Regions from separate parts of the Dysosmobacter sp. HCP28S3_G4 genome, predicted to be linked through region 3. Evidence: riboswitches for the same ligand, from Rfam matches in the RefSeq annotation. Region 3 holds a riboswitch; each other region holds the start of a gene.

Region 1 (10,502 bases), on a different contig from region 3:
TGATCTTCATCTTCCGCTGGGGCATGATGGGCGCCGCCGTGGCCACGGTGCTGGGCCAGATCGTCACCGCCGCCCTGTCCGTCTGGTATCTGTGCCACATGAAGTCCGTGGCTCTGGAGAAGAAGAGTTTCCGGCTCAGCGGCAGTCTCATGCGGCGGTTCCTGCCCCTGGGCATTTGCAGCTTCCTGTCCCAGATCTCCCTGGTGGCCGCCATGGCCGCCATACAGAACATGGTGCTGTACTACGGCGGCCTGGATGAGATCTTCGGCCAGGCCCAGTACGCCCAGATCCCCATGGCGGTGCTGGGCATCGTCATGAAGTTCTTCCAGATCGTCATCTCCATCGTGGTGGGCATGGCCGCCGGCTGCATCCCCATCGTGGGCTACAACATCGGCGCCGGACGCTCTGACCGGGCCAAGAGCCTGTTCACCCTGCTGCTGACGGCGGAGGCCATCGTGGGCGCCGTGTCCCTGCTCATCGTGGAGATCTTCCCCCGGCAGCTCATCGCCATCTTCGGCGCCGCCAACGAGAGTGTCTACTACACGGACTTCGCCGTGAAGTCCTTCCGGGTGTACCTGTGCATGATGATCTTCGCCTGCGTCAACAAGGCGGCCTTCATCTTCCTGCAATCCCTGGGCAAGCCCTGGAGCTCCACCATTCTGTCCATGGTCCGTGAAGTGGTGTTCGGCGTGGGCTTCGCGCTGCTGCTGCCCCGGTTCTTCGGTCTGGACGGCGTGCTGTACTCCATGCCCGTGTCGGATATCCTGACCTTCATCGCCTCGGCGGTGGTCATCGTCCTGACGTACCGGGAGCTGAACCGGAACGCCGCGGAGGAGGAATCCGCCCGGGCCAAAAGCCAGGCGTAATTTGATCCTATTCTCCCATTAAAATAGGATATTTTAATGGGAGCTGCCGCGCTTCGCGCGTCGGCGCGTCTCATAAGAATCCAACGCGCCGTTGGCACTATAAAAATAAGACAAATGTCTTATTTTTAATGGATTCTAGTATGAAAAGGAGGCATCATCCATGAAAAAGCGCATCATCACCATCAGCCGGGAATTCGGCAGCGGCGGACGGACCGTGGGCAAGCAGCTGGCGGAAAAGCTGGGCGTGGACTACTATGACAAGGAGCTGGTGAAGCAGATCGCCTCCGCCAGCGGCTTCGCCCCCGCCTACGTGGAGGAGCACAGCGACTACGCCCAGGGCAGGAGCGCCTTCTCCTACGGCCTGTTCCAGTCCGGCGGCAGCGGCCTGCTGTCCGCGGAGGACTATCTGTGGTGCGTCCAGCGGGGCGTGATCCTGGATCTGGCGGAAAAGGCGCCCTGCGTCATTGTGGGACGCTGCGCGGACTACATCCTCCGGGAGCGGCAGGACTGCCTCCACGCCTTCCTCCACGCGGACAAGGCCTTCCGGGCGGAGCGGATCGTGCGGCTGTACGGCGAGTCGGAGAAGGCGCCGGAGAAGCGTCTGGATGAGAAGGACAGCCGCCGCCGGGTCAGCTACAAGCACTTCACCGGCGGGGACTGGGGCATGTCCCAGAACTACCACATCTCTCTTTCTACCAGCGCGCTGGGGCTGGAGACCTGCGTGGAGATTTTGGCGGAGCTGTTCCAAAAGGAAAGCTGAAGGTTTCCCCCCTTTGCGGGGGTGCGGAGGTGCGCCCCTTCGGGGCGCGGGAAGTTCCGGCGAAGGCCGGGGGCTTGCGGCTCCGCCGTGGGGGAACACGTTCTCCCCGTGAGGACGGGGGTGTCGGGGAAGCCCGGCGGCTTCAAAACCCCCTTTCTCTTTTTCCGAGGAAAAAGAGAAAGCGCCTTTTGATGGTGTCAAGAGAAAAAGGCTGGGCGGCGGCATTCCGGACTTCGTCCGGAACGCTCGCAGCGCCTGTTACGGGGGTTTTGGCCCGGTAGTGGCTGATGGCTCGGACCACTCAACCGCATATGGCAGTTGTGAAAGTTGGGGGTATTTCCGGATGCACCCTGCTTCTCTTTTTACTGCCGCACCCTGGCGGTTGCGGAGGGCCTGGCAACCTGCTTTCGATACCCGGCCGGGCAGCGCATAGCGAAGCGGAATGCGCGGGAGGAGAAGGACAGACCTTGCGATCTTCCACCCCACGATGACTGCCGGGGTCCTGCGAGCTGCGGCGGAGCAGTCTCGACAACAGCCAATGTGCTCCGCACCCGGCAGAAGGCTGGCAAGTCTGGTCGGCACCGATTCGGAAGACCCCCGCACTTCCGCCAACTGGCCCGCAGGGCCGGTTGCGCGGCAAAAAGCGATTTTCTCTTCCACCGGGCGCGACGCATTCTCTTTTTCAAGAAAAAAGAGAATGGGGGGCGCAAAGCCGCCGGGCTTCCCCGGCACCCCCGTCCTCACGGGAAAAGGTTTTGAAGCCTGCGGCCTTCGCCGCACTCCCCCGCGCCCCGGGACGGGGCGCACCCCCGCACCCCTGCGAGGGACCCCCGCAAAACTGCCAAAATCCCATTGGGATGGAAATGCAAATTTTTCATTTTCCCCTTGCAATCCGCATAGAGTGGTGCTATGATGTCAAAAACGAGATAGAGGCGCGGACGCGACGCATCTCCGGGAGCCGGCGGGCTGAGAACGGAGAGAGGGCAAATCCGCCGAATTCTCCGTTCCGGCGGGATCGGGGGGTGGGACCGTGGGTGATACCTGCGGGACTGTCCGCGGCATTGCCGCGGTTGCGCTATCGACCGCTTTGTGATCTTCCGCGACGGAACGTGGTGAGAGAACCGGCAGAGGCGCGTCCTCTGTCGTTTTTTTGTGCCCCGGCGGCCCCGCCGGGAGACAACCGCCCCGGACCGGCTTCCGCGGAGCCGCTCCGGACCGGCCGTACAAGAGGATCTCAACAACATTCTGTATCTGGAGGAGAAACATTATGAAGTTCGAAAACATCAAGGGTTCCATCGTCGCCATGGTCACCCCCTACCATGAGGACGGCAGCATCAACTTCGAGGTGCTGACCGAGCTGCTGGAGCGCCAGATCCGGGAGGGCACCGACGCCATCCTCACCCTGGGCACCACCGGCGAGTCCGCCACCATGACCCACGAGGAGGACGCCTCCATCGTGGAGCACACCATCAAGGTGGTCAACGGCCGGGTGCCCGTCATCGTGGGCTGCGGCTCCAACTGCACCGCCACCCAGAAGGAGAAGGGCATCCAGTATCAGAACATGGGCGCCGACGCCCTGCTGATCATCTCCCCCTACTACAACAAGGCCAACACCGAGGGCATGTACCGCCACTTCGCCGAGACCGCCGACGCCGTCCACGTGCCCTGCATCCTGTACAACGTCCCCGGCCGCACCGGCTGCTCCATCCCCGTGGAGGTGGTGGAGCGCCTGGCCAAGCATCCCAACGTGGCCGGCATCAAGGAGGCCAGCGGCAACATGTCCTACGCCATGAAGATCGCCCACTGCATCGGGCCGGACTTCGCCCTGTACTCCGGCAATGACGACATCACCGTCCCCCTGATGAGCATCGGCGGCAGCGGCGTCATCTCCGTCTACGCCAACGTCATGCCCCGTATGTGCCACGACATCGTCATGGATTACCTGAACGGCAATCAGGCCAAGGCCATGGAGAACACCAACCGCTACCTGAAGCTGATGAACGACCTGTTCATTGAGGTGAACCCCATCCCCGTGAAGACCGCCATGAACATGATGGGCCTGAACGTGGGTCCCATGCGCCTGCCCCTGTATGACATGAGCGAGAAGAACGCGGCCGTCCTGCGGGCCACTCTGGAGGAGGCCGGTCTGCTGTGAAGATCCTGCTGATCGGATACGGAAAAATGGGCAGGCTGATCGCGTCCACCGCCGAGGCCGCCGGGGACGAGATCGTGGGCGTGTTCCACCGGGAGAACCTGGGGGCGCTGGAAAACACCGGGAAGATCGCCGACGTGGTCATCGACTTCTCCCAGCCGTCCACCCTGCCCGCCGTGGAGGAATACATCCGCCGCACCGGCACCGCCCTGGTGTCCGGCACCACCGGCTACTCCGCTGAGGAGCTGGCCCGGGTCCGTGCCCTGGGGGACTGCGCCCCGGTGCTGTGGGCCGCCAACTACTCCATCGGCGTGGCGGTGTTCCGCCGTGCCCTGGCGGAGGTGGCCGCGGTGCTGAAGCCGGACTTTGACATCGAGATGACGGAGACCCACCACAACCAGAAGGCCGACGCCCCCAGCGGCACCGCCAAGCTGCTGCTCAGCGCCATGGACCCGGATGGGGAGTACACCCCCGTCTACGGCCGGGAGGGGGCCTGCGGCAAGCGGGGCAAGAAGGAGATCGGCGTCTTCGCCCTCCGGGGCGGCACCGTGGCGGGCACCCACACCGTCCACTTCTTCGGCCCCGACGAGGAGCTGGAGTTTACCCACCGGGCGGCCAGCCGTCAGATCTTCGTCAACGGCGCGCTGAACATGGCCCGGCGCATGGCCGGAAAGCCCAACGGGAGCTACGATCTGGAGACGCTCCTGTTTGGAGAATAATTCGTCAGGAGAACAGCAATGAACGCACAGGAGATCATCGACTATATCGCAAATTCCGAGAAAAAGACCCCGGTGAAGGTGTACGTGAACCTGACCGCCCCGGTGGACTTCGGCTCCGCCAAGGTCTTCGGGGACGGGAACAGCAAGGTCGTCTTCGGCGACTGGAGCGAGCTTGCCCCCATTCTGGAGCGGAACGCCGCCGCCATCGCCGACTGCGTGGTGGAGAACGACCGCCGGAACTCCGGCGTGCCCCTGCTGGACATGAAGGCCGTCCCGGCCCGCATTGAGCCCGGCGCCATCATCCGGGAGAAGGTGGAGATCGGCAAGGGCGCGGTCATCATGATGGGCGCGGTCATCAACATCGGCGCCGTCGTGGGCGAGGGCACCATGATCGACATGGGCGCCGTGCTGGGCGGCCGGGCCACCGTGGGCAGGAACTGCCACATCGGCGCCGGCGCGGTGCTGGCCGGCGTGGTGGAGCCCGCCTCCGCCACTCCCGTCATCGTGGAGGACGGCGTGCTGGTGGGCGCCAACGCCGTGGTCATCGAGGGCATCCACGTGGGCAAGGGGGCCGTTGTGGCCGCCGGAGCCGTCGTGGTGGAGGATGTGCCGGACAACGCCGTTGTGGCCGGCTGCCCCGCCCGGGTTATCAAGATGAAGGACGAGAAGACCGAGGGCAAGACCGCCCTGGTGGACGCGCTGCGAAAGCTGTAATCTTTTTCCCTGCGGGAAACGGGCCTCTGGAAGACCGGGGGTCCGTTTTTTGCGCCCCGTCCGGGACGCACCACCAGTCCCCTGCGAAGGGGACCCTGCAAACTCCCACATTTTCGTCGAAACAAACAAATTCCCCCCGTTTAATTCTATGTTCTTTGTCCGCTTTCCGTCTTTACGAGAGCGATTTAGTGTGGTAAACTGCTAACATACCAAATTCGGGACGCGGTCCCAAATGGAGGATTTGATGATGAACATGAAGAAATTCGGGGCCCTGCTGCTGGCAGCGGCCATGACCCTTTCCCTGGCCGCCTGCGGTTCCAGCAGCTCCAGCGGTTCTTCCGCCCCTGCCGCTTCCGCTTCCGGCTCCGCCGCCGGTTCTTCCGCCGCCGCTTCCGAGCCCGCGGAGACCATGATCTACGCCGTGGAGGCCGGCTCCGCCGGTGAGGCCGCCGCCCAGGAGAACGGCTTCGAGTACAACTCCGTGGCCTCCCAGGCCGACGCTCTGATGGAAGTGGCCGCCGGTACCTCCGACGCCGCCATCATCGACCTGCTGATGGCCGTGGCCATGACCGGCGAGGACACCAGCTATCCCAATCTGACCTATGGTGACGGTCTCACCACCGAGGAATACGGCGTTGGCTGCCGCAAGGGCTCCGACCTGGCCTATTACATCAACGACGTCTTCTCCGAGGCCTACGCCGACGGCAGTATGCAGGCCGTGGCCGAGACCTATAAGCTCCAGGACGCCATGGTGGAGCAGCCTGACGCCGCCGGCTTCACCCCTACTGAGGACGGCGACGTGGCCTATATCCAGGACAAGGGCACCCTGGTGGTCGGCATCACCGACTTCGAGCCCATGGATTACAAGGACGCCAACGGCGAATGGATCGGTTTCGACGCCGACATGGCCAAGATCGTAGCCGAGAAGCTGGGCGTGGAGTGCCAGTTCATCGAGATCGACTGGGACAACAAGATCATGGAGCTGGATTCCAAGAACATCGATGTGGTCTGGAACGGCATGACCCTCACCAACGAGGTCATGGGCGCCATGGACTGCACCAACCCCTACTTCAACAACGCGCAGGTGGTAGTCACCGCCGCAAAGTAATTTCCCCCTGAATGCATCCTTCAAAGGCAGAGAGCTTCCGGCCCTCTGCCTTTGAGCGGCTTACGATTACAGACAGAACGAGGTTTCGCCATGCTTTGGAATGTGACACTGACGCTGCTGAAAGGTCTGGGGACCACGGCAGAGATCTTCTTCCTGACCCTGCTGTTCGCCCTGCCCCTGGGTCTGGTCATCGCCTTCGGCTCCATGAACCGCTGGCAGCCCTTCCGGTTCCTGCTGTTCGGCCAGACGCCTCCCGGCGCCTTCGGACGGCGGCTGGCCGGGTTCCGGCCCATCAGCGCCCTGTGCAACGTGCTGGTGTGGGTGGTGCGGGGCACGCCCCTGATGCTCCAGCTCATCGGCTTCATGTACATCCCCGGCATCGCGGGCCACAACTTCTGGCCCGCCGGTGACACCGGGCGGATGATGGCCACGGTGGTGGCCTTCTCCCTGAACTACGCCTGCTACTTCTCCGTCATCTACCGGGGCGGCATCCAGGGCGTGCCCGTGGGCCAGCGGGAGGCCGGCGAGGTGCTGGGCATGACCAAGAGCCAGATCTTCTTCAAGATCACCCTTTTGCAGATGGTCAAGCGCATCGTCCCCCCCATGTCCAACGAGATCATCACCCTGGTGAAGGACACGTCCCTGGCCCGGATGATCGCGGTCTACGAGCTGACCTTCACCGGCTATTCCTACATGAAGAGCAGCGGCCTGGTATGGCCCTTCTTCTACACCGGCGTGTTCTACCTGCTGTTCGTTGGCGTTCTGACCATCGTGTTCAGCTGGGTGGAGCGGAAGCTGGACTACTTCCGATAAGGAGGCGCGGAAATGGCGATTTTGGAAGCACAGCATATTGAGAAGCACTTCGGCGCCACGCCCGTGCTCAGCGACATCTCCTTCTCCCTGGAGGAGGGCCAGGCACTGTCCATCATCGGCTCCTCCGGCTCCGGCAAGACCACCCTTCTGCGGTGCCTGAACTTCCTGGAGACGCCGGACGGCGGCACCATCTCCGTCCGTGGGGAGAAGCTGTTCGACGCGGCGGACCCCGCCACTCAGAACGAGAAGGACATCCGGAAAAAGCGGCTGCACTTCGGTCTGGTGTTCCAGAACTTCAACCTGTTCCCCCAGTACACGGCATTGCAGAACGTGACCCTGGCCCGGGAGCTGCTGGCGAAGGAACGGGGCGGCGAGAGCAAGGCGGAGATCGAGGAGGCGGGCCGGGAGCTGCTGGCCCAGATGGGCCTGGCCGACCGGGCGGGCCACTATCCCCACCAGCTGTCCGGCGGACAGCAGCAGCGGGTGGCCATCGCCCGGGCCCTGGCCATGCACCCGGACATCCTCTGCTTCGACGAGCCCACCTCCGCCCTGGACCCGGAGCTCACCGGCGAGGTGCTGCGGGTCATCCGGGAGCTGGCGGAGCAGCGGACCACCATGATCATCGTCACCCACGAGATGGCCTTCGCCCGGGACGTGGCGGACCAGCTGATCTTCATGGACGGCGGCGTCATCGTGGAACAGGGCGACCCCCATCAGGTCATCGACCACCCCCGGGAGGAGCGGACGAAGCAGTTTTTGTCCCGGTACTCCGCCCAGTGAATTGAATTTGTTCCCCCTTTTACCCTCTTTTACGGAAGCGCCTCCGGTATTGACCGGGGGTGCTTCTGTTTTTGCGCCCTGCGCGGGAGGCGGGAATTTTTTCCGTGGGACGGGGGTGCCGGGGAAGCCCGGCGGCTTTGCGGCGGTCCCGCCGCGGGGATGCGCCCCCCATTCTCTTTTTTCTTGAAAAAGAGAATGCGTCGCGCCCGGTGGAAGAGAAAATCGCTTTTTTCCGCACAACCGGCCCGCAGGGCCAGTTGGCGGAAATGCGGGGGTCTTCCGAATCAGTTCCGACCAGACTTGCCAGCCTTCTACCGAGTGCGGAGTACATTGGCTGTCGACGATACTGCTCCGCCGCAGCTCGCAGAACCCCGGCAGTCATCGTGGGGTGGAAGATCGCAAGGCCTGTCCTTCTACTCCCGCGCATTCCGCTTCGCTATGCGCTACCCGGCTGGGTATCGAAAGCAGGTTGCCAGGCCCTCCGCAACCGCCAGGGTGCGGCAGCAAAAAGAGAAGCAGGGTGCATCCGGAAATACCCCCAGCTTTCGCAACTTCCATATGTGGTTGAGTGGGCAAAAGCCCGCAAGTCCCCACCGGGCCAAGCCCCCGTAACAGGCGCTGCGAGCGTTCTGGACGAAGTCCGGAATGCCGCCGCCAAGCCTTTTTCTCTTGACACCATCAAAAGGCGCTTTCTCTTTTTCCTCGGAAAAAGAGAAAGGGGGTTTTGAAGCCGCGGCCTTCGCCGGCACTCCCGTCTTCACGGGAAGAAAGAGTTCCCCCGCGGCGGAGCCGCAAGCCCGCGGCCTTCGCCGCACCACCCCCGCGCCCCGGTACGGGGCGCACCCCCGCACCCCGCGGGGAACTCCCCTCCCCCATGTGCCGCCAAGTCACAAAACACTTGCAATTCCCATATTCCCTGCGCTATACTTGGATAGGAAAAAGCTGCGGGGGCGGTGATCTCCGGAGCGCATAGAAAGAGGAGCGTGCATCCCATGGAACTGAAATTGAACGAGGCCGTTATGAACGTGCAGCTGTCCGGCATCCGCCGGTTCACCTTCCTGGTGCGGGATACCCCCGGCGCCTGCGCACTGACCATCGGCGAGCCGGATCTCAACACCCCCGACGTCATCAAGAACGCCGCCAAGGCCGCCCTGGACGCCAACGACACCCACTACCCCCCCGGCAACGGCATGCCCTACCTGCTGAAGGCCATCTCCGAGTACGAGGCGGAGGCCCACGGCCTTCACTACGCCGCCGCCAACGAGATCATCGTCACTGTGGGCGCCACTGAGGCGCTGTCCGTCAGCCTGTCCACCGTGCTGAACCCCGGCGACGAGGTCATCATCCCCACCCCCGCCTTCGGCCTGTATGAATCCCTGGTGCAGCTGCGCCAGGGCGTCCCCGTGGCCCTGCCCACCGAAGACAACCACTTCCAGATCGACCCCGCCGCCCTCCGGGCCGCCATCACGGAGAAGACCAAGGCCATCATCCTCACCTCCCCCAATAACCCCACCGGCTGCATGTACTCCAGGGAGAACCTGGACGCCATCCATGAGGTGCTGAAGGACAAGCCCATCTTCGTCATCTGCGACGACGTGTACCGCTCCCTGGTCTACACCGACGGCTACCACAGCTTCGCCGAGTATCAGGACATGCGGGACCGGATCATCGTGGTCAACAGCTTCTCCAAGCCCTACGCCATGACCGGCTGGCGTCTGGGCTGGTGCATGGCCGACGCCCCCGTCATGGACCGGATGCAGGTGTTCCACCAGTACGCCGTCACCTCCGTGCCGTCCTTCGTGCAGCCCGCCTGCGTCACCGCCCTGAAGACCCCCATCGACGACGTGGTGGAACTGTTCCGCCGCCGCCGGGACTACGTCTACCAGCGCCTGACGGACATGGGCTTCACCGTGGAGAAGCCCGAGGGCGCCTTCTACGTGTTCGTGGACATCCGGAAGTACGGCATGGACTCCCTGACCTTCTGCGAGAAGATGCTGAAGGAGGGCCTGGTGGGCGTCATCCCCGGCATCTACTTCGGCACCGAGGGCTTCATGCGCCTGAGCTACTGCTACTCCGACGCGGACCTGAAGGAGGGCCTGGACCGCATCGAGAAGTTCATCAAGACCCTGGAATAAGGATACAAGCCGGCCGGGCCGCGTCAGCGGTCCGGCCGTTCTTCGTCTCCGGCGGGCTCCTCCGGCGGCGGGCAGGGACGGGGCGGGCCGCTGCCGTCCTTGGGCGGATGGGCGGCGTCCCGCTGGCGGATGTACTTACCCATCCAGCAGATGTCCTGCTCCGGTTCGCACCCGGCGGGCTTCGGGGCGGACTGGGAACGGCTGTTCCGCCGTTGGGCGGCTTGGGAACGGCTGTTTCGCCGTTGTGCGGCCTGGGTGCAGCTGTCCCGTTTTTTCTTCCAGGAATCCGTCTCCCGGCGGATATTGGCCGCCAGAAAGCGAAAGACGATTTTCGTGCCGTTATCCATGCCCGGAAAGGCGGACAGAATATCGGACGGCGGCTGATCCGTCTTTGCCTCCTCCATGGCGTACCGGAACAAGGCAGTGAACAGAATTCCCCGCTGCTCCATGGTCAG
Region 2 (10,502 bases), on a different contig from region 3:
CCGGGGCGTCCGCACCGCCTCCATTCTGAACAACGTGGTCCTGTGGGGCCAGGATACCGCCGGCGCCATCGGCGACTACGCCGGCGGCGCGGACCGGACGGCGGAGGGGGAGCGGCGGGAGATCGCCGTGGCTCTGGAGGCCCTGTACCGTCTCAGCCGGGAGGATCTGACATGAAGAAGCAAGTGCTGTATATCGACTGCTGCATCCGGGGCGATGAATCCCGGACCGCCCGCCTGGGGGACGCCTTTTTAAAGGCGCTGCCGGCGGAATACGACATTCTCCGTCTGGATCCGGCGGAGGAGGGGATGCAGCCCCTCTCCGGCCCGTTCTTCCGGAAGCGGGAGGAGCTGCTGGCGGAGGGACGGCTGGACCATCCCCGGTTCCGCTACGCCCATCAGATAGCGGAGGCGGACATTGTGGTGATGGCCGCGCCCTTCTGGGACCTGAGCTTCCCGGCGCTGCTGAAAATCTACATTGAAAACGTGTCCGCGGAGGGCATCACCTTCCGCTCCACCGCGGAGGGCCTTCAGGGCCTCTGCCGGGGCACGGATCTGGTGCTTCTCACCACCCGGGGCGGCATCTACGCCGACGGGGATCCCCTGGAGCAGGCCACGCCCTATCTACGGGGCATCCAGCGGTTCTTCGGCTTCGACCGATTCCAGTGCGTGGCCGCCGACGGCCTGGACGTGGACGGCTTCGACGGCGCCGCCTCCCTGAAAGCGGCCTGCGGCCAGGCGGCCGAACTGGCCAGGAGCCTGTGACCATGAGTACGGAACGCGTCACAGGACAGCGGGAGCAGCTGCGCCGCCGGAAGCTGGGCTACGGCTGCATCGCCGCCGCGGCGCTGGTGTACAGCACCACGGAGGTCTCCATCAAAAGCGTCAGCGATGTGTTCAGCACCATGCAGATCACCGTACTGCGTGTGCTGATCGGCGGACTGTTTCTGCTGCCCTTCGCCCTACGGGAGCTGCGCCGCCGGAAGGTACGGCTGGACGGGAGGGACCTGCGGTATTTCCTGTGCATGGGCTTCATCTGCGTGGCTTTGCAGATCGTTTTTTTGCAGCTGTCCATCAACGCCATGGACGCCTCCGCCACGGCGGCCATCTACTCCGGCAACCCCATCTTCGCCACGGTCTTCGCCTATTTCATCCTGAAGGAGCCGCTGCTGAAGCGGAATCTGGCAGCGCTGGGACTGGAAATTGTGGGCATCCTGTTCATTCTGAATCCCCTCCACATCCAGATCAGCCTGTCCGGCTTCCTGTTCGCCATTCTGTCCACACTGACCTTCGCCCTGTACGGCACCTTCAGCCGCATCAGCGTCCCCCGGTACGGCAGCGTGGCCATGGCCTGCCTGGTGCTGCTCACCGGCGGAGCGGAACTGCTGGCGGTGACGCTGCTGGGAGAGATCCCCGCCGTCGCATCAGTCTTTGACCGCGTGGGCCTGGGTATCTTCTCCCGGGTGGACTTTACCGTTGGCTACACCGCGAAAAGCACCCTGATCTTGGCCTATATCTGCCTGGTGGTCACTGTGGGCGGCTATCTGCTGCTGGCCAAGGCGGTGGAGTGTACCTCCGCCACGGAGGCCTCCTTCATCTATCTGTTCAAGCCCATCATCGCCGCCGCTTTCTCCGCCGTGCTGCTCCATGAGACCATCTCCCTGAACCGCATCATCGGCATTGGCTTCTTCACCGCCGCCTCCGTGACGGCCATCCTGCCGGTGTTTCTGGAGATGCGCCGCAGCGAACGGGAAGGGGGCCGGCCATGAGGCCGCCGGAATATGTGGACGTGGTGGACGAGCAGCGCCGCCCGCTGGGGAAAACGGTCCCCCGGGGCGCGGCGCTGGGCCCGGGAGAGTATCTGACGGTGGTCCACGTCTGCATCTTCGATCCCCAGGGCCGGATGCTGATCCAGCGGCGGCAGTCCTGCAAGGAGGAGTATCCCGACTTGTGGGACCTCACCGCCGGGGGCGGCGTCCGGGCCGGCGAGGACAGCCGGACCGCCATCCGCCGGGAACTGCTGGAGGAGCTGGGGCTGGACCTGGACTTCTCCGGTCTGCGGCCCTATCTCACCGTGAATTTTGACGACGGCTTTGACGACATCTATCTGGTGGAGCTGCCCGATCCGCCGGACATCGCCTCCCTGCATCTCCAGCCCTCGGAGGTGCGGGACGCCCGGTGGGTGGACCGCCCCACGGCGGAAGCCATGCTGGACGACGGGGCCTTCGCCCCCTTTTACCGGGACTTTCTGGGCCTGCTGTTCGCCATGGAGGGCAGGCCCATGGGCTTCCTGCGCCCGTGACGCCGGGACGGCGAAGCGGAGAAATCCTTTCCGGAGATGATGCCCATGCTGATCCGCGTGCCGGATTATTACGATAACTTCCGCTGTCTGGCGGGCGCCTGTCCCCACACCTGCTGCGAAAAGTGGGAGGTAGTCCTGGACGACGATACTGTCCGCCGGTATGAGGGCGTCCCCGGTCCGTTGGGGGACAGACTGCGAGCCGCCATGCGGGAGGATGAAGGCGGAGACGTCTGCTTTCCCCTGAACGGCGGGCGCTGTCCCTTTCTGGACGGGGACAACCTCTGCGAGATCCACCGGCAGCTGGGAGAGGCGGCCACCAGCGTCACCTGCCGGGAGCATCCCCGGTTCACGGAGGACTACGGCCCCTTCCGGGAGATCACCCTGTGCGCCTCCTGTCCCGCGGCCAACGCTCTGCTGCTGGGCAGCGGCAACCCCCTGACATTTCCGGAGCGCGAGACGCCGGAAGCAGGGGAGGCGGGCGACGATTGGCTCCCTTGTCTGCTGCCCCTGCGGACCCGGCTGCTGGACATTCTGGCGGATCGGAGCCTTCCCCTGCGCCGCCGCCTGCGGGACTTTCTGCTGCTGGCCTGGGATGCCCAGGGATATCTGGACGAGGAACAGGCATCTGAGCTGCCCGCCCTGGTGTCGGACTGGACGCCGCCGGAAGACGCTGTCCAGCCCGCTGAGGCACCTCCGCTGTTCCCCGGCGGCCTGCGGTTTCTGGAAACACTGGAGACTCTGGACGATGACTGGCCCGCCCTGCTGCGTCAGGCGGAGACGGCCCCGGCGGCGCCGGTACCGGAGCCGCCGCTGGAGCGCATTGCTGTCTATTTCGCCTTCCGTTACCTGCTGAAAGCTATCAACGACGGCGACCTCCTGAGCCGGGCGGATCTGTGCGTCTTCGCGGTATTGACGGTGGAGCGGCTGGCGGTGGTGTGCGGCCTGCCGGAGGCCCTGCGGCGGTTCAGCTGCGAGATCGAGCACGACGAGGACAATCTGGACGCCCTGCTGGACGCCTTTTATCAGGGAGACGTTGTCTCCCTCCCGCAGCTTCTGGCGGCGCTGGAGTCCTGACGGGCAGACTTTGTGCAATCTGCCGCCAGCAAACGTTTTACATTTGTAAAAACTAGAGAAGTAGCACAAAAGCAATTGACAAATCCCGAAAGATGTTGTACATTATAGACACAAGGAAGGGGTGAGTCCCATGGGCTAGGTCCCATCTGAGAACTCAGTAAGTTCCTGAACCTCTGAAAGAATCCAGCAGACCGATTCCTACCAAAAACGAAACATCACTCGTATTCACCGAGACCACACCAGCGCATTGGCAACAGCAAATGCAACGACTGCGTGTACTTATGTTTTAAGGATTGGCAAGCATCCGACCCCTGCATGAATCTTTCAGAAGAATCCGAAGAAAGTTTGAGGTAACGCTTAGTGAACGAGAAGCCCTACCAGAAGTGACCCCGCCAGCTCGTTGGAGGTTGGCGGGGTCGATGTTTTTCATCCGGCGGCCATGGGGCCGTCTTTTTTTGCGCCCTGCGGTGTTTTATGCCGAAGCAAAAAACACCCGCCGCGGAAGCGTCTGTTCCGCGGCGGGCAGGTTTTCAGATGAATGGACTCAGTTTTTCCGGAACCGGGCCAAGAAGTCACGAGTCTCCTGCCGCTGGGGATCGCCGAAGACCTGCTCCGGCGTGCCCTGCTCGCAGATGACGCCCTGGTTCATGTACACCACCTGGCTGCTGACGTCCCGTGCGAAGGCCATCTCATGGGTCACCACCAGCATGGTCATGCCGTCGGCGGCCAACTGCCGCATGACCTCCAGCACCTCGCCTACCATCTCCGGGTCCAGGGCGGAGGTGGGCTCGTCGAACAGCAGCACCTCCGGCTCCATGGCCAGCGCCCGGGCGATGGCCACCCGCTGCTTCTGGCCGCCGGAGATCTGGCGGGGCCTGGCGTTGATGTAGGGGGCCATGCCCACCTTTTCCAGATAGCTCAGGGCGCTCCTGCGGGCGTCCTCCTTGTTCTTCTTCAGCACCTTCACCTGGCCCACCATGCAGTTTTCCAGCACCGTCATGTTGTTGAACAGATTGAAGGACTGGAACACCATGCCCACGTGGGAGCGGTAGGCGGGGGCGCTGACGGTCCGGTCCGCCACGTTCTTTCCGTGGTAGAGGATCTCGCCGCTGGTAGGGGTCTCCAGCAGGTTGACGCACCGCAGCAGCGTGGACTTGCCGGAGCCGGAAGCGCCGATGATGGAGGTCACGTCGCCCTTTTCCACGGTGAAGTCGATGTCCCGCAGCACCTCATGGCTGCCGAAGGCCTTGGACAGATGCCGGATCTCAAGGATCGTATCGCTCATGTCACCGTTCTCCTCTCGTACTTCCGTTGCGGTTTTTCAGTGCCTGCTTCGTCCGCTCCCGGTACTCCTTGCTGCGCTCATCGAAGGGCGTGCCCCGGTCGGGATGGCTGTAGGTGCCGGCGGACATCACCAGCTGATCCTCCTGGACCAGCTCATAGCTGTCGTCGCCGTCCATTCGCTTCTCCACCCACCGCAGCAGGAAGGAGGCGATGAGCGTCATGGTGAGATAGCCGGCCATCTCAATGGTGGCGGAGGGGAAATACATGTTGTTGACGCCCACGATATACCGGTGGGCCGCGAAGAACTCCGTGAAGCTGATGATGAACATGACGGAGGTGTCCTTCACGTTGATGATGAAGTTGTTGCCGATCTGGGGCATGATGTTCCGCAGGGCCTGGGGCAGGATGACGCTGGTCATGGTCTGGACATGGGTCATGCCGATGGCCTTGGCGCCCTCGGTCTGGCCGGGGTCAATGGAGATGATGCCGCCCCGGACGGACTCCGCCATATAGGCGCCGGTGTTGATGGAGACGATGAGGATGGCGGCCGCCCAGGTGCTGTTGAACCGCAGGGCGTTGTCCGTGAAATAGGGCAGGCCGTAGTAGATGAACACCGCCTGCAGCACCATGGGGGTGCCACGGAACACCTCCACGTAGACGCGGACCAGGACCCGGATCAGCTTCAGGAGAAACCGCTTGGGGAGGGGATCGTTTTTCGTGTAGGGGATGGTGTTCAGAATGCCGCAGATCAGGCCAATGACGCAGCCGATGACCGTGGCCACCAGCGCGAGGATCAGCGTGCTTTTCACGCCGCTCATGTACATGGGCCAGTATTTGCTCCACAGCTGGGCGATATCCTGGCACAGCTTCACCAGCTTATCCATGGGCGAAACTCCTTTCGTTTCGTTGACAGCGGTGCATCCTCCGGCCCTGAAAACAGGGCCGGAGGACGCGGAAGATCATGAAATCAGTATCAGACCTCAGGCTGGATGGCGATGGCCTGATCCATCAGGGCGTTGAAGTCGTCCTCGGTCATGGTGGACAGCACGGCGTCGATGGCGTCCTTCAGGGCGGTGTTGCCCTTCTGGACGGAGATGCCGATGTTCACGTTCTCGGCCCGCTCCTCCTCGTCGGCGAACTGGAAGTCGCCATCAGTGCCGGAGAAGTCCAGGATCACCAGATTGTCGTCCTTGGCGACGGCGGCCATGGCGGTGGGCATATCGGTGCAGATAAAGTCCACGGTGCCGGTCTGGAGCTGCATGGTCATGGCGGGAGCGGTGTCGGCGGGGGCCAGGAGCTCGGCGTTCTCGATCTGGGGCAGGCAGGAGTCATACCAGATGGTGCCGGACTGAGAGGTGCACTTGCCGCCGGCCAGGTCGGCAATGGAGGTCGCGCTGGCGTACTCGCTGTCCTTGGTGGTGACGCAGACGATGGTGGCGTAGTAGTAGGGGCCGGCCATATCCACCTGCTCCATGCGGTCAGCGGTCATGGACTGACCGGCGATGTTGGCGTCCATGGTGCCGGACTGCACAGCGGGGCACAGGGAGTCCCAGGCGCTGGAGACGATCTCCAGCTCCCAGCCGTTGGCGTTGCAGATCTTCTGGGCGATCATGACGTCATAGCCGTTGGCGTAGGCGCCGGAGACGTTGGAGATGGGCACGGCGCCGTTGGAGTCGTCCATCTGGGTCCAGTTGTAGGGGGCGTAGGCGCACTCCATGCCGACGGTCAGCACGCCGTCCTCCAGACCGGGGATGACATCGGCGTCACCGGCGGAGCTGGCCGCGGCGGACGCAGAAGCGGCGGGAGAGGAGGCAGCGGGGGCGGAGGCGGCGCCGGAGGAACCGGAGCCGCAGGCGGTCAGGCTGAGGGCCATGGCCAGAGAGAGCATCATTGCAAAAAACTTCTTCATATTCTTCCAACCTTTCTGAAGCGTGTGCGGCGGAATGTTCTCTCCGGGCCGGGCCGCTCCGGCGGCGGAGAATAAAAATTGGACCGCTTTGTCAAGCGGTCCATGGAAAATACGGAAGAAGCCCCTCTCTGGGAGCCGTCCCGAACAGCCATTGATAGCGCTTCACAAAACCTTGTGACAGTCCGGCAGGTGTTTCCTGACGGCCCAGCACCCCGGGATCAGGCAATCCCGCAGCACTTCGGCGATGTTCCCTTTCCCCGCCGGCGGCTTGCCTGGCCTTTGCCGGAGGATACTGATGGACCTCGCGCCTCTATCTCAGCGATTCAATTTTGACGGTATCCTATCACCAGGGCGATTGTCTGTCAACCGCCCCTTCGAGAAAACTTGCAAAAATCGTGTAAATTTACTCATTTTTCCCCGGATGCCGCCGGATGCTTTATGGAATTTTATAGGCGATCTCTCATCTGTCCTCCGTCTTCGCCCGCTCCGCCGCCAGAATGGTCTCCACGATACCTCCTGCGGAGATATCCGGCGATGTCAGGAAGGGGCGGTCCAGCCGTTTCTCCAGGGCCGCTGCCGTCACCGGGCCGATGCAGACGCAGACCGGTCCCTCCGGCACCGGACCCACGGTGTCGTAAAACAGCTCCACGCCCCCGGCGCTGGAGAACACCAGATAGTCCAGCTCCGGCAGCTGCTCCCGGCTCTGGTCCGCCGCGGAGGCATCTGCCCGGAGGGTGTACAGGGGGATCTCCCGATACAGAAGGCCCCGCTCCCGGAGCAGTTCCCCCAGTACGGGACTGGCCTTGTCGGAGCGGAACAGCAGGATCTCCTCATCCGGCTCCGCGCTGCGGCACAGGGCCTCCCCCAGTCCCCGGCTGGTGTACTCCTCCGGGCACAGGTCCGGCAGGATGCCACACCGCTCCAGCGCCGCGCCGGTGGCGGCGCCGATGACGGCAAACCGGCAGCAGTACAGCCGCCGCAGATCGACCCCCGCATCCCGGAGGTGGTCAAACAGCAGCCGGACGCCGTTTCCGCTGGTGAGGACGATCCAGCGCCGCCGTCCGTCGGCCAGGCGCTCCCAGTCGAAATCCGCGTCCAGCGGCTCCACCACGGACTTCTCCACCTGGCAGACCGACGCCCCCTGCTCCCGCAGGGCAATACGGAGCTTGTCCGCCATGGCCGCCGTTCCGGTGAGACCCACCCGGATGCCCTCCAGGGGCCGGGCCGGGGCGGGGGAGAGGTCCAGCGCCGCCGTCTCCCCCACCACAATGACGGCGGGAGCCTCCACACCGGCGGTCCGGGTCCGCTCCCCGATGTCCGCCAGCGTCCCCCGCACCGTGGCCGGATGGCGGCTGTTGCCGCCGGACACCACCGCCGCCGGGGTCTCCGGTGCCTTTCCCGCCGCCATCAGCCGCGCCGTGATGGTCTCCAGATTCCCCAGGCCCATGAGGATCACCAGCGTCCCGCCGCAGCGGGCCGCTTCCTCCAGATCCGCGGGCAAGCCGGCCGCCGCAGTGTGGCCGGTGACGATGTGGACGCTGCGGCTCATCTGCCGGTGGGTCACCGGAATGCCCGCCGCGCCGGGGATGGCGATGGCGGAGGAGATGCCCGGTACCACCTCCCAGGGAATGCCCGCTTTTTCCAGCGCCAGCAGCTCCTCGCCGCCCCGTCCGAAGACGAAGGGGTCGCCGCCCTTCAGCCTCACCACAGTCTTTCCCTGCTTCGCCAGACGGATCAGCGCGGCGGTGATTTCCTCCTGGGCGGCAGAGTGCTTTCCGCTGCGCTTGCCCATATAGTACCGCTCCGCGGTCTCCGGAGCCTCGCCCAGAATATCGCCGCCGATAAGATCGTCATAGACCACCGCGTCGCAGCGCCGCAGCAGGTGAAGTCCCCGCACCGTCAGCCAGTCCAGTCCGCCGCAGCCGGCGCCCACCAGCGCCACGGAACCTGATTTCTTACCCATGCTCCCGCTCCTTTCCGGCGTCCGCCAGCAGTGCCCGGAGTTCTTCCTCGCCGCAGGGAGCGCCCGACGCCATGCACCGGGCGAACAGCGCCTGAAACACCCGCTTCCGGTCCCGCTCCTCCGGTACCTCCCGCCGGACCCGGTCCCGGAGACTGTCCAGCCAGTCCAGCAGCTCCCCGAAGTTCTCCGGCAGCAGTTCGCCGATTCGCTCCTTCAGCCAGATGGCCGCCGTGGGGCTGGCCCCGCCGGTGGAGATGCCCACGGACAGCTCCCCCCGCCGTACCAGGGCGGGGAACAAAAAGGTACATGCCTCCCGGTCATCCACCGCGTTGACGGGAATGCCCCGGACGCGGCACAACTCCGCCGCCTGACGGTTCACCGCCCGGTCGTCCGACGCGGCGATGACGAAGGTCCGGTTTTCCACATCCTGTGGAGAAAACTCCCGGCAAATCCGGGAAATGTTCCCCATTTCCGCCAGCTCCGGGCAGAAATTGGGGGAAACCACCGTGAGGGACGGCCCGTAGGGCAGCAGTTTTTCCACCTTCCGCAGAGCCACGATGCCGCCGCCGATGATCAGTCCGGGCTGTCCGGCAATATCAATGAAAAAGGGAAAATACGCCATGCCGCTCACCTACCCGTAATAATACTGCCAGCCGCCGCTGGTCTCCATCCGGCAAAGCCGGATGCCGAAGGCCCGGTCCAGCACGCCGCCGGAGAAGATCTCCTCCGGGGTGCCGGTCTGCCGCAGAGCGCCGTCCCACAGCACCGCCACCCGGTCCGCCGTCCGCAGGGCCAGACACAGGTCATGGAGCACCAGCACCACCGCCCGGCCCTGCCCGGCCAGCCGCCGGGTCGTCTCCATGACCTCCAGCTGATGGCGGACGTCCAGATAGGTGGTGGGCTCGTCCATGAGAATGGTCTCCGTGTCCTGGGCCAGGGCCATGGCCAGATACACCCGCTGTCGCTGACCGCCGCTGAGGGTCTGGACGTCCAGCCCTGCCAGGTCCAGAGCGTCCACGGCTCGGAGGGCCTGTTCCGCCGCCGCGTAGTCCTCCGGCCGGTATTTCCGGGGATAGCCCAGATAGGGGAAGCGGCCGTGGAGCACCATCCGCCGGGCGGTGATGCTGGGCACGTTCCGGGACTGGGCCAGATAGGCGATCTTCCGGGCCAGCTGCCGCCGGGTCAGGGTCTCCGCCGGAGCGCCGTCTACCAGAATGTCCCCGTCCAGCTTCGGCAGCAGACCCGGCACGGTCTTCAGCAGCGTGGACTTGCCGCAGCCGTTGGGTCCCACCAGGACCAGCACCTCTCCCGGCCGGAATTCCAGATCCACGCCGGACAGCACCGCCCGGCCGGGATAGCCCACTGTCAGGCTCCGCAGCTCAATCATGGATGCGCCCCCCTCTCTGCCGCAGCAGCAGCCAGATAAAGAATGGCCCGCCCACAAAGGACAGCACAATGCCCACCGGCAGCTCATAGGGGGCGAACAGCACCCTTGCCAGCAGGTCGCAGCCTGTCAACAGGGCGGCGCCCCCCAGGGCGGCGGCGAGCAGCAGCCGTCCGCTCTCTCCGCCCACCAGCCGCCGCATGATATGGGGCACGATGAGTCCCACAAAGCCCAGCAGGCCGGAGAAACTCACCGCGGCCCCCGCCAGGGCGGCGGCCAATGCCAGCATCCCCAGCCGCACCGCCTTCACCGGCAGGCCCAGGCTCCGGGCGGTGTCGGCCCCCAAGGCCAGCACGTCCAGCTCATTGTGCAGCGTCATGGCCAGGGCCAGACACAGCAGGATCACCCACGCCGCCGGGATCAGGCGGCTCATGGGCACGTTGGTCAGTCCGCCCACCCGGAAATCCGAATAGCCGGTGAGGGCGTCGGGGATCAGCGTCACCACCGCGTCCACGCCGGCGCTGAACACGCTGGACACCGCCACACCCGCCAGCACCAGCGTCATCCGGGACGCCCCGGTGCGCTCCGC
Region 3 (10,502 bases):
TCCCAGTCCAGGGCGCGGCGGGCGTCGCCCATCTTGTCATCAATCTCACGGGCGCCCCGGACGCCCTTGGCGATGTCGGCGGCGTGGGCGGCGATCTTGCTGGCGATGATGCCCTGCTTCACGTCGTCCAGATTGGGGAGGGCCAGATGCTCCGCCGGCGTCACATAGCAGAGGAACGCGGCACCGTTCATGGCGGCCATGGCGCCGCCGATAGCGGCGGTGATGTGGTCGTAGCCGGGGGCGATGTCCGTCACCAGGGGGCCCAGAACATAGAAGGGGGCGCCCATGCAGATGGTCTGCTGCACCTTCATGTTGGCGGCGATCTGGTCCATGGGCACATGGCCGGGACCCTCCACCATCACTTGGACGTCCTTCTCCCAGGCCCGCTTGGTCAGCTCGCCCAGACGCACCAGCTCCTCGATCTGGCACACGTCGGTGGCGTCGGCCAGACAGCCGGGACGGCAGGCGTCGCCCAGGGAGATGGTCACGTCGTACTCCCGGCAGATGTCCAGGATCTCGTCGTAATACTCGTAGAAGGGATTTTCCTCGCCGGTCATGCACATCCAGGCGAACACCAGGGAGCCGCCCCGGGAGACGATATTCATCTTCCGCTTGTGCTTGCGGATCTGGTCAATGGTCTTGCGGGTGATGCCGCAGTGGAGTGTGACGAAGTCCACACCCTCCTGGGCGTGCAGGCGGACCACGTCGATGAAGTCTTTGGCGGTCAGGGTGTCCAGATCCCGCTGATAGTGGATGACGCTGTCATAGACCGGCACAGTGCCGATCATCACCGGACACTCCGCGGTGAGCTTCCGGCGGAAGGGGCCGGTGTCGCCGTGGCTGGACAGGTCCATGATGGCCTCCGCCCCCATGTTCACGGCGGAGAGCACCTTCTGCATCTCCACGTTGTAGTCCTTGCAGTCCCGGGAGACGCCCAGGTTGACATTGATCTTGGTGCGGAGCATGGAGCCGATGCCCTCGGGGTCCAGGCAGGTATGCAGGCGGTTGGCGGGGATGACCACCTTGCCCGATGCCACCAGGGGCAGCAGCTCCTGGGCGGTCATCCGTTCCTTTTTGGCCACGGTCTCCAGTTCCGGCGTGACGATGCCCCTGCGGGCGGCGTCCATCTGTGTGGTGTAAGTACGATCCATTTCAAATTCCTCCCAAAGTTTTCTGATTCGCTGTTGTCGTGTCCCGCGGCTCCCACAGGAGCCTGGACGCAGCGCCGGGAGGTGCCTGGGCAGCGGCCATTCTGTGGGGCCTTCTGCTGTCTGTCAGATTCCCGGCGCCTGCACCGGATATCCCGGCGCTGTTCCATGCTGTTCTCATAGAGTTCTCCTTTTCTGCACAGAATGGAATTTTCTTGCGCGGCGGAAGGTGGTGCCCCCGATCCACCGCGGCCGGAGAAGAAACGCAGGACCTCCGCGGGCCGCATGATAGAAAAATGCCGTGGGCGTCTTTCGCAGGGTGAGGAAAGACATTCCCACGGCATTTGATACCGGTGCTTTATCTCCCTACGTTGGCATTACCCAAATCAGGTCACAGGTCGAAGCGCACAGCTTCCTCTCAGCCCGTTTGCGAGCTCCCTTTTTCTGCATTTTATTCTCCTTGGCAAAGTGATTATACGCCATTCTGTGGAAAAACACAAGTGCTTTTTCGAGGAAGGACCATTCCGCAGAGCGGCGAGTCTGAAGAAAAGCCCTCGCCCTTGATGCGTCCAGAATGGCCTTGTCCTCATCATCACTGAGACTGTTATAGAAGGTTCTGTTCAGTGCCACAAAGCTGGCCATCTGCGCATGGTTGGATATGGTAATGTAATGACTCGTACCTATATCTGTGCTAGTCTATGAGGAGACGCATTGCAATTACAGGTAAGCAATCAGGCTGCTGCACGCAGACCGAAAGAAAATCTATCTGGAAACAGAATACTCCCTCATATGAATCTGTACCTTTTATTGAGGAAAATTTTGTGATAAACTGTCCCCAGAGAGCGACTGGGCATTTGAATTTTGTGCGGCCAGTCCGGACGGTGTGTATTTCCTGTGTGGGAGGGATGGCTATGAGGTTTTTGCACATATCAGATATCCATTACAATCCGGAAGGGGACGGGCGTTCCGCACGGAACCTCCGGAACTATCTGCCGGAGTTTATCCGGAAAAACAAACTGGAGGCGGACGAGCTGTTCGTCACCGGAGATTACCGCCATGCCTTCTTTCAAAAGGATGCGCCCGAGGAGGAGACGGCCGCAAATGCGGTGGAGTACATTTGGAAGATCGCGGAAGCCGCCGGGATCACAGAGGCGGAACATATCCATCTGGCGCCGGGGAACCATGACCGCAGGCGCAGCGAAGGAGCTGCGGCGGAACGGTATGAGAAGATCCAAAAAGCGTATGACTATGCGAAAGGCACCTTTTCCACTGAGGATCTGAAGTTCCTGAAATCAGAGTTCTCATTCTTTTACACGGTCTGCGGCAGGCTGTATGGAGCGAAGGATCCGTGGAAGGACCAGCCGCTCCACCAGTACGAAGTGGTTGGGAATATGATCCTGCTGACCTTGAACACTGCCGTCATGCACGTCAGTGATAGCAGCCGGGGCGAGCTGATTATCGGCAACAACGAATTGGCCTGCTTGCTGGAGGAGATCAAAGCGCAACATCCCCAATGTCCCATCATCGTACTGGCCCACCACGCCCTGGAGTATCTGTCGCCGGAGGAACGGCAGGCAGTAGAGAGCATCTTCCAAGACTATCCTGTGCGCCTGTATCTTTGCGGAGACGCCCACAACGTCTGGTGGCGTTCCGTCGGCAATCACCTGGAGATCACCATGGGGTGCCTGAAGCAGGAAACCGGCGCCCAGGCGGCGTTCCTCTATGGCGACACCCGGACACAGACATATACCGCATACCAGTGGGACGGCAAGTTCGGCGCCAAAACAGGCTGGAGCGAGTATGGACAGTTTAACGACAGCATCCGCGAAAAAACCGCTCTGCCCACCCGTGTCCGCCTGACCGGAAAAATGGTCACGGAAAACCAGGAACTGCTGAAAAACGATCTCCTCCTTCCGTGGATGAAGCAGAGCGCGTCCTTCCGGGGACTGTTTCCCAAACTGTTCATCACGCCCAACCTGAGAGGTCAAAAGGTCAAAAGGAGCATCCCTTACCGCAGCCTCCGGGTGCAGTATCGGAACAAGCACATCGTGATCTCCGGCGACGCCGGCTTCGGAAAGACGACTCTTTTGAAATACCTGTATCTCTTTGAGAACCAGTCTCGGGAATTTTTGTACCTCCACGCCTCCGCCCTGCAAAGGGAAGAGATGACCCCCTACGAACGGTGCGTCGCCGGCTATCTGCGGGGAGAGGCCAGGCCCTCACAGCATCGGATCATCCTGCTGGACGGCATGGATGAGGTGAGCGATACCAGGTTCTTTGACGGCCTGCCGAAGCTGCTCTCCAGACTGTCGGAACCGGGCTCCAACACGACAGTTTGGTTCGGCTGGCGGACGGAGCACTATTACCACCAGGAATCCCCGGACCTGAGCCGCTATATTGAAAATGTCATAACCTTGCAAAAGTGGGATTTCCGTATGGCGGAGCGATATGCCAGGAACTATGCCAAGCAGACCCGGAATGAAAAGCTTTTGGAGGATTTCAACAAGGCAATGGACGTAAACCTGGCGATGACCGGCTTTACGGAGACGCCGTTCCAGCTGACGCTGCTGATCTATCTTCTGGAAAATGACGGACTGACCGGCGGCGTTGTCCAGAGCCTGGTCACGGCGGATCAGCCGCTCTATCTGTTGTACCACTCGTTCTTCCGCTGCTGGCTGAAAAAGGAGCGGGCCCGGAAGACAAGCTGTATGACGGACGATAAGATCATGGATGCGTTGCAGGGAATTGCGCAGGAGCTCTACTATGGGCCGTGCTGCAGCGTCCGATATCAGGATACTGCCATTACAGGCTTGCTGACATTCTCCGGATTTTCCGAAGACGGAGCGAAGACGGCTACCGGGTTTTATCACCGCAGCCTCTGTGCCTATTTCTACGCCGAGAGCGTCTTCACCGCATTCCAGCAAGGCGGCGCGGCGGTGGTCAGTGTATTGCGGCAGACGCTGCGAAATGATATCACCGACTATGTGCGGGGAGCCATCAGTACCATCCGGGACGAGGAAGAACTGCGCAGGCTCCAAAAGAACCTGATGGACATCTATCTGTACACGGTCCGGCCGGACGAGTCGAGCCTGGACGCCGAGACGCGGAGTCTTCTGGATAACTTGTCCGGAGAGGGGCTGTTCTCCCTGAAAAATGAGCTGCTCTATTTTGTGACCAGGCTTCCCATGCTGTCAAAGGACATTCCAGAGTTTGTGGAGAAGGCTTACGAATGTGAGCGGGACCCTTATTTGAAGCTGGACCTGGCGTATGGCGCGGTTCTGACAGGCCCCTCCAGGATCGCACTGGAATACGCAAAGACGCTGATTCCCGGCTCCGAGGCGGATCTGGTGCACCGCTCATGGACGATCGCCTATTTTGGGGATGTGCAAGGGAAACCGCATCAATACAAGGACGTGGAGAACGCACCGTGGCCGAAAGCGCGGAAAGCCCGCCTTGACCGCTTCCAGTCCAAAAAGAAGAAAGCCATCCGCTTCCGGATTCTGGACTTTCCGATCCTGTACTGCTTTTATGAGAGCCGGGGATGGTGCGACCTGAATCGGGAAGATCTGAAGATCATTCAGGCGGCGGCGATCGACTGCAAAGAGTACAGCGAGGAGGAGAAGGCGTATCTGAAAGAGCAGAAGGAAAAGCTGGTCTCGAAATATGAAGAGCAGCTGAAGCGGCAGGCTGCGGCGGGCAGGCGCAGTCTCTCCGGAAAGTGAATGCGGACAGGGAACGATAACCTGCATTGAATGTAAGCGACTAATCACCCATCAAGGATTCATTGACGGACTCGATGTTTGAATAATAAAAAATCCCGTTAATTTGAATTTCTATACTTTTATCGTCTGTGCTAAAAATATCCGTTGCAGTTGGAGTATCAAAACGATATCCTGATTGCAAACAAACCTGTGCGCTTAATCTTTTTCAACAGGGAGGAGTCGTTATGAAAGTCAGTTTCTATAACCGCGCTGCTCTCGAACAGAGACTCCGGCTGCCGGAGGTGATCGAAGCTGTGGAGGGCGTTTATCGTTCCAAGGCACGGGGGGAGACCGTTGTCTGGCCTACTGTGACCCACCACTTTGAGGATCGCGGCGGCGTCATGGATATCCGCTCCGGCTATGACCGCGGAAGTGAGGTATACGGCCTGAAGGCACTGGCAACATTCCCACAGAATGAACAGCTGGGGCTGCCTCCATTCAGCGGCATCCTTGTGGCCATGGACGGGAAAACGGGGCTGCCGCTGGGGATCATGGACGCCTCGTATATCACCTCCATGCGTACCGGCTCCGCCGCAGCGGTGGCCGCCCGTGCTCTGGCGCGCCGGGACAGTGAGACGCTGCTGGTCCTGGGGACCGGACGTCAGTCCATATTTATGATCGCCGCGGCCCTGACCGCTCTGCCGCAGATCAAAAAAGTGTACTGTGCCGAGCCCATCCATCCGTCTGCTGCGGCAGTCTACGCGGAGAAAGCACCCGGCCGTCTGAGGGACGGCTTCGGCATTGACGCCTCCGGCGTGGAGTTTCTCCCTGTGGAAGACCTGACCGCAGCCGTCGGCAACAGCGACATCATCATCACCATCACCCGGGCTACCGCTCCTGTCATCAAACGGGAATGGGTCAGACCCGGCACCCATTTCTCCTGCATTGGCGCAGATATGCCCGGCAAGGAGGAGATCGACCCCGCCATTCTGCGGGATGCTGCGATCTATGTGGATGATGTGGACCAGTGCGTCAACGCCGGTGAGTGCGAGCTTGCTGTGAAAGGCGGCTTCATCACCCGGGCGAGCATCATCGGTCAGATCGGTGAGGTGCTGCTGGGAACGAAGCCCGGCCGCAGGAGTGACCGGGAGATTACGGTATTTGACGCCACGGGTCTGGCGCTGCTGGATCTGGCGGTGGCGAAGATGGTCGTTGAAGGGGCAGGGGACGATCCGGCCCACGCCATTGACCTATAACAACGGCCCAGGCTGAGGTGCGGAAAGGAGCGTAATATGAAGATTGATGATTTCACCCTGGAAAACTGGCTGAATCCGGCGTGCGACAGTGAGAAGAACAAAATCTATCTGGGCGGCAGTTGCGTGCTGCCTATGACAGTGGAGGAACTATTCCAGCTCACTGGCGAGAGCATGGAGGACTTCTTTCAGGAACTGCGGCATATGGATCTGGGCTATGGCCGGTTCGATGGGACACCGCGGACCAGACGGGCCATCGCGGAAAAGCTATACCGGAAGGTAGAGCCGGAGGAAGTGATCCTCTGTCACGGCGGCACGGGAGCCAACAGTACTGTGTGCTATGCCCTGATCGAGTCCCGGGACAATGTGATCTCCATCATGCCCAACTACCAGCAGTTCTTCTCCATTCCCAAGTCCATCGGCGCCGAGGTGCGGAAGATTGACCTGAAGCCCGAGGCCGGATACCGTCTGGATATCGAAGAGGTCCGGCGGGCGGTGGATCAGAATACGAAAGCCATCCTGTTCACCAACCCCAACAACCCCACCGGCTCTCTCCTCACGCTGGAGGAAATGCAGGAGATCGTGGAGATTGCCCGCTCCGTGGACGCATGGGTCATCTGTGACGAGATGTACCGGGGCCTGAAGGAAGAGTACATGCCCTCCTTCGCCGACCTCTACGAAAAGGCCATCGTTACGGCCAGTTCTTCCAAGATCTACTCCATGGCAGGTACACGGGTGGGCTGGATCATTTGCCACGATCCGGATACCCGGTTCAAACTGTTCAACTGGCGTTCCTATGATTCCATTTGCGGGGGTGTGTTTGACGAGTGGATCTTTGCCATCGCCCTGGAGCATGTGGACAAGATCTTTCAGCGATCCCGCCGGATCGTCAGCGCCAATAAAGCGGTCATCGACAAATGGATCGCGGATAATCCATATCTGCACCAATATGCCGATTCGTATGCAACCACCTGCCTGGTGCATTACGACCTGGAGGTTCCGGCGGAGGAGTTCTGCGACGGTCTGCTGGATCAGAAGGGCGTGCTGGTCTGCCACGGTGACTGCTTCAATATCCCGCATTCGTTCCGGATCACGCTCTCCCATGCCCATGATTTGGCGAAGGGACTCCGGCTTATTGACGAGTACATCGAAGAACTGATGTCTCAGGGAAAAGCGATGAAAAACTGACCGGCGGTTCCGGAAACGCACTGGCAGAAGTATTTCTGTTCCGTATCCTTCGGGCCTTTTCAGATGCCCGACCTGTTGCAAATCAGGAGCCTGTCTGCTATGATGGATCCACAGCAGAAAACGCCGGGCCAAGCCCTTCTGGGAAGGTGTAACGACTGGACACGGAGCATCCCACGCGGATGAAGGCACAGTCTGAACTTGCGGGCGACCGCAAGAGTCACACAGAAATGATGTGACCGCCGTATTCCACGGCGCAACAACTTGAACAGATCATATGAAAAATATGGTAAGAGTTGCCTCAGTGCTTCAATACTGGGGCAGGTAGCTTCTCAATTGGCTGCTGGGAAAAACAATTGAGACTCTGCTGGATCGCATGTTCCGGCAGGCCGAAGCAATCAAAAACATGCCGCGTCAAAAGAGTTCAACCGGGAAGCGCGTAAAACGATTCCTGGCTCTGCTGCTGATCCCCCTGCTGATCCTGGCCCTGTGTGCATCGGGGAGTGCCGCCGCAGGCAGTACCGTCGGTCAGGCCGCATCACCCGCCGGAGAAATACAGATCTGCGGCAAACCGTAGGAGGTATTCAGTTGCCTCCCTGCACAGCGATGTGCGGTGAAAAACTCCGTAAATTCGGCGAAAGTCTGCTGAACGCGTCTGCCGTCTCCGGCAGACGCGTTTCATATCTAGGCAAACATCAGGCACATATAAACGCCTTCTCAAGAACCCGAGGGCCGCGCATCAGAGCAGATCCGTATATTTTGATGCTGCATATTCTGCATATCCACGACGCCGGAAGCGGCCCGGAGATGGACGCCGCCGCGCCCGCTGCGGCAAGTTTTTCCTGACCGTCCCAATAAATTTATTGACACACGGGAGAATTGATTGTATAATTCTGTCGAATTAAAGAATTAAATAAAGATTCAGCAATAGAGGCGCGGATCGTATCAGTACCTGTCCGGAGGCAATGGGGCCGGAGATGGACGGGGAAAGGACGCTTCGCCGAAACCGGTGGCATCCCATGTGTCACCGCAGTTGGGGTACAGTCGAACAGGCTGTGCACTCTCACCGCATGGTGGAGGAGCTATTGTTTCATTTGTTTATTGGAGCAGTGGTCTTTTCACGGAAACCACTGCTCTGTTTTTTGTGCGAAATTCCTCTTTGACGAAAGGAAGCCGGCCCTTTCGCTGAACGGATCCGTGCAAAGGAAAGGGAAAACTCAAAACAAGTGTGAAAAGAGGAGAAAATTGTGATTGATTTTTTAAATTGGCTTGACGGTATTCTCTGGGGATTACCGCTCATTGTACTCATGATCGTGACCGGACTGTACTTTACGGTCCGTTCCGGCTTCTTCCAGTTCCGCTATTTCGGCTGGATTATGAAGCGTACCTTCGGAAAGATCTTCCAGAAGGATACGGAAAATGAGAACGAAAAGGGTATGCTGAGCGCCTTCGAGGCCATCTCCACCGCCATCGGCGGCACGGTGGGCTTCGGCAATATCGCCGGCGTCGCCACCGCAGTGGCCGCGGGCGGCCCGGGCGCTGTCCTGTGGATGTGGCTCACCGCGTGCCTCGGCATGATCCTGAAGCAGGTGGAGGTCACCCTGGGCTGCTACTACCGCCGGACAAATGAGAAGGGCGACTACTACGGCGGCCCCACTTACTACATGGAGCGCGGCCTCGGCGAGGAGCGCCACTGGGGCAAGCTGTGGCTGATCCCGGCTGTCATCTTCGGTATCGGCATCTTCTCCACCTTCTTCGTGACTTCCTCCACGCTGACCGCCTCTCAGGTGGTGGCTGGTGCCTTCCACTTTGACGGCATCACCATCGGCGGCATGAAGATCGAGGGCGTCATCATCGTGGGCATCCTGGTCTGCGCACTGACCTTCGTCATCACCGGCGGCGGCACGAAGCGGATCGCCAACATCTTCAGCAAGCTGGTCCCCTTCATGAGCGCCCTGTACATCCTGATGGGCATTGCCATGATCCTGGCCAACATCACCTCTGCTCCCGCCGCTGTGGCTTCCATCTTCACCAACGCCTTCACCGGCACCGCGGCCGTCGGCGGCTTCGCCGGCTGCGCCGTCAGCCAGATGGTCCGCGTCGGTATGGCCCGGTCCGTGTACTCCAACGAGGCCGGCTGGGGCACTTCTCCCATGATCCACGCCTCCGCCAAGACCCGGCATCCGGTGGAGCAGGGCCTGTGGGGCTCCTTCGAGGTCTTCTTCGATACCTTCGTCGTCTGCAGCATCACCGCTCTGTCCGTGATTCTCAGCGGCATGTGGACCGACGGCACCAACGGCGGCACCCTGGCGCTGAGCGCCTTCTCCAGCAGCTTCGGGACCGTGGGAAGCCTGCTGCTGGCAGTCATCATGGTGATCTTCACCGTCACCACCTCCGGCGGCTGGTTCACCTACTATCTGGCCATCCTGGAGCACCTCTACAAGAAGGAGGGCCTGCTGAAGACCATCATCATGAAGATCTTCTACGCCATCCGCGTTCTGCCGGGCCTGCTGTGGACCATCTATCTGGTGAAGACCGACAACCAGGGCTTCATCTGGACGCTGGTGGACATTACCTCCGCCATCCCCACCTTCGTCAACGTGGCCGTGATCCTGATCCTGTCCAATCAGTACTTCAAGCTGCTGAAGGACTACAAGGCGCGCTACTTGGGCATCGGCAAGGTGGACGAGAACATGCGGCTGTTCTATGAGGATGCCGCGGCAGCCGGAAAGACAAGCAAATAATAACGCCAGCAAGCCAGCTTTTCGTGAAGGATCGAGCGACTTTACGAAAAGCTGGCCTTGGCATTGGGAAAACTGGAAAAGGGGTATCAGAAAAAATGAGGACCATTTATCACAATGGCGTGGTTTACACGGGGGAGCTTCCCCTTGCGGAGGCCTTCGTCGTGGAGGGCGATGAATTTCTGTTCGCGGGCAGCAGCCGGGAGGCACTGTCCTATGCGGAGGGAGATTCGGAGATTGTGGATCTGGAGGGCAGATTCGTGTGCAGCGCCTTCAACGACAGCCACATGCACCTGCTGAACTTCGGCAACGCGCTGCACACCGCCCAGCTGGCCGCCCACACCGCCAGTCTGGAGGACCTTCTGCGGTGCCTGCGGGAGTTTGAAGCCGCCCATCCCCACACCGGCTCCGCATGGCTGCTGGGCCGCGGCTGGAACCAGGACTACTTCACCGATGTCCACCGGATGCCCAACC

The links. A riboswitch is a leader RNA that binds a small molecule or an ion and turns the genes downstream of it on or off. The one in region 3 is predicted to bind lysine.
Region 1: linked by a shared signal. The riboswitch ahead of dapA (4-hydroxy-tetrahydrodipicolinate synthase) and the one ahead of ACTNBU_RS10310 (alanine/glycine:cation symporter family protein) in region 3 are both predicted to bind lysine.
Region 2: linked by a shared signal. The riboswitch ahead of ACTNBU_RS03570 (transporter substrate-binding domain-containing protein) and the one ahead of ACTNBU_RS10310 (alanine/glycine:cation symporter family protein) in region 3 are both predicted to bind lysine.

What each region holds. Positions count from the first base shown of each region.
Region 1 is NZ_JBQHUP010000025.1:21,572-32,073, forward strand. Features, by position in the region: gene ACTNBU_RS07590 (MATE family efflux transporter) at 1-866, shown strand, start outside; gene ACTNBU_RS07595 (AAA family ATPase) at 1,027-1,626, shown strand; lysine riboswitch at 2,546-2,712, shown strand; gene dapA (4-hydroxy-tetrahydrodipicolinate synthase) at 2,894-3,781, shown strand; gene dapB (4-hydroxy-tetrahydrodipicolinate reductase) at 3,778-4,497, shown strand; gene dapD (2,3,4,5-tetrahydropyridine-2,6-dicarboxylate N-acetyltransferase) at 4,516-5,211, shown strand; gene ACTNBU_RS07615 (transporter substrate-binding domain-containing protein) at 5,459-6,319, shown strand; gene ACTNBU_RS07620 (amino acid ABC transporter permease) at 6,410-7,132, shown strand; gene ACTNBU_RS07625 (amino acid ABC transporter ATP-binding protein) at 7,145-7,912, shown strand; gene ACTNBU_RS07630 (pyridoxal phosphate-dependent aminotransferase) at 8,905-10,047, shown strand; gene ACTNBU_RS07635 (DUF6291 domain-containing protein) at 10,071-10,502, opposite strand, start outside.
Region 2 is NZ_JBQHUP010000008.1:57,336-67,837, forward strand. Features, by position in the region: gene ACTNBU_RS03535 (nucleoside phosphorylase) at 1-175, shown strand, start outside; gene ACTNBU_RS03540 (FMN-dependent NADH-azoreductase) at 172-762, shown strand; gene ACTNBU_RS03545 (DMT family transporter) at 765-1,766, shown strand; gene ACTNBU_RS03550 (NUDIX hydrolase) at 1,763-2,299, shown strand; gene fliB (flagellin lysine-N-methylase) at 2,345-3,373, shown strand; gene ACTNBU_RS03560 (amino acid ABC transporter ATP-binding protein) at 3,918-4,658, opposite strand; gene ACTNBU_RS03565 (amino acid ABC transporter permease) at 4,660-5,541, opposite strand; gene ACTNBU_RS03570 (transporter substrate-binding domain-containing protein) at 5,631-6,566, opposite strand; lysine riboswitch at 6,714-6,887, opposite strand; gene cobA (uroporphyrinogen-III C-methyltransferase) at 7,027-8,529, opposite strand; gene ACTNBU_RS03580 (precorrin-2 dehydrogenase/sirohydrochlorin ferrochelatase family protein) at 8,522-9,151, opposite strand; gene ACTNBU_RS03585 (ABC transporter ATP-binding protein) at 9,161-9,916, opposite strand; gene ACTNBU_RS03590 (FecCD family ABC transporter permease) at 9,909-10,502, opposite strand, start outside.
Region 3 is NZ_JBQHUP010000046.1:1,421-11,922, reverse strand. Features, by position in the region: gene thiC (phosphomethylpyrimidine synthase ThiC) at 1-1,151, opposite strand, end outside; gene ACTNBU_RS10325 (metallophosphoesterase) at 2,060-4,870, shown strand; gene ACTNBU_RS10320 (ornithine cyclodeaminase family protein) at 5,095-6,105, shown strand; gene ACTNBU_RS10315 (aminotransferase class I/II-fold pyridoxal phosphate-dependent enzyme) at 6,142-7,290, shown strand; lysine riboswitch at 8,208-8,380, shown strand; gene ACTNBU_RS10310 (alanine/glycine:cation symporter family protein) at 8,535-10,031, shown strand; gene ACTNBU_RS10305 (amidohydrolase) at 10,127-10,502, shown strand, end outside.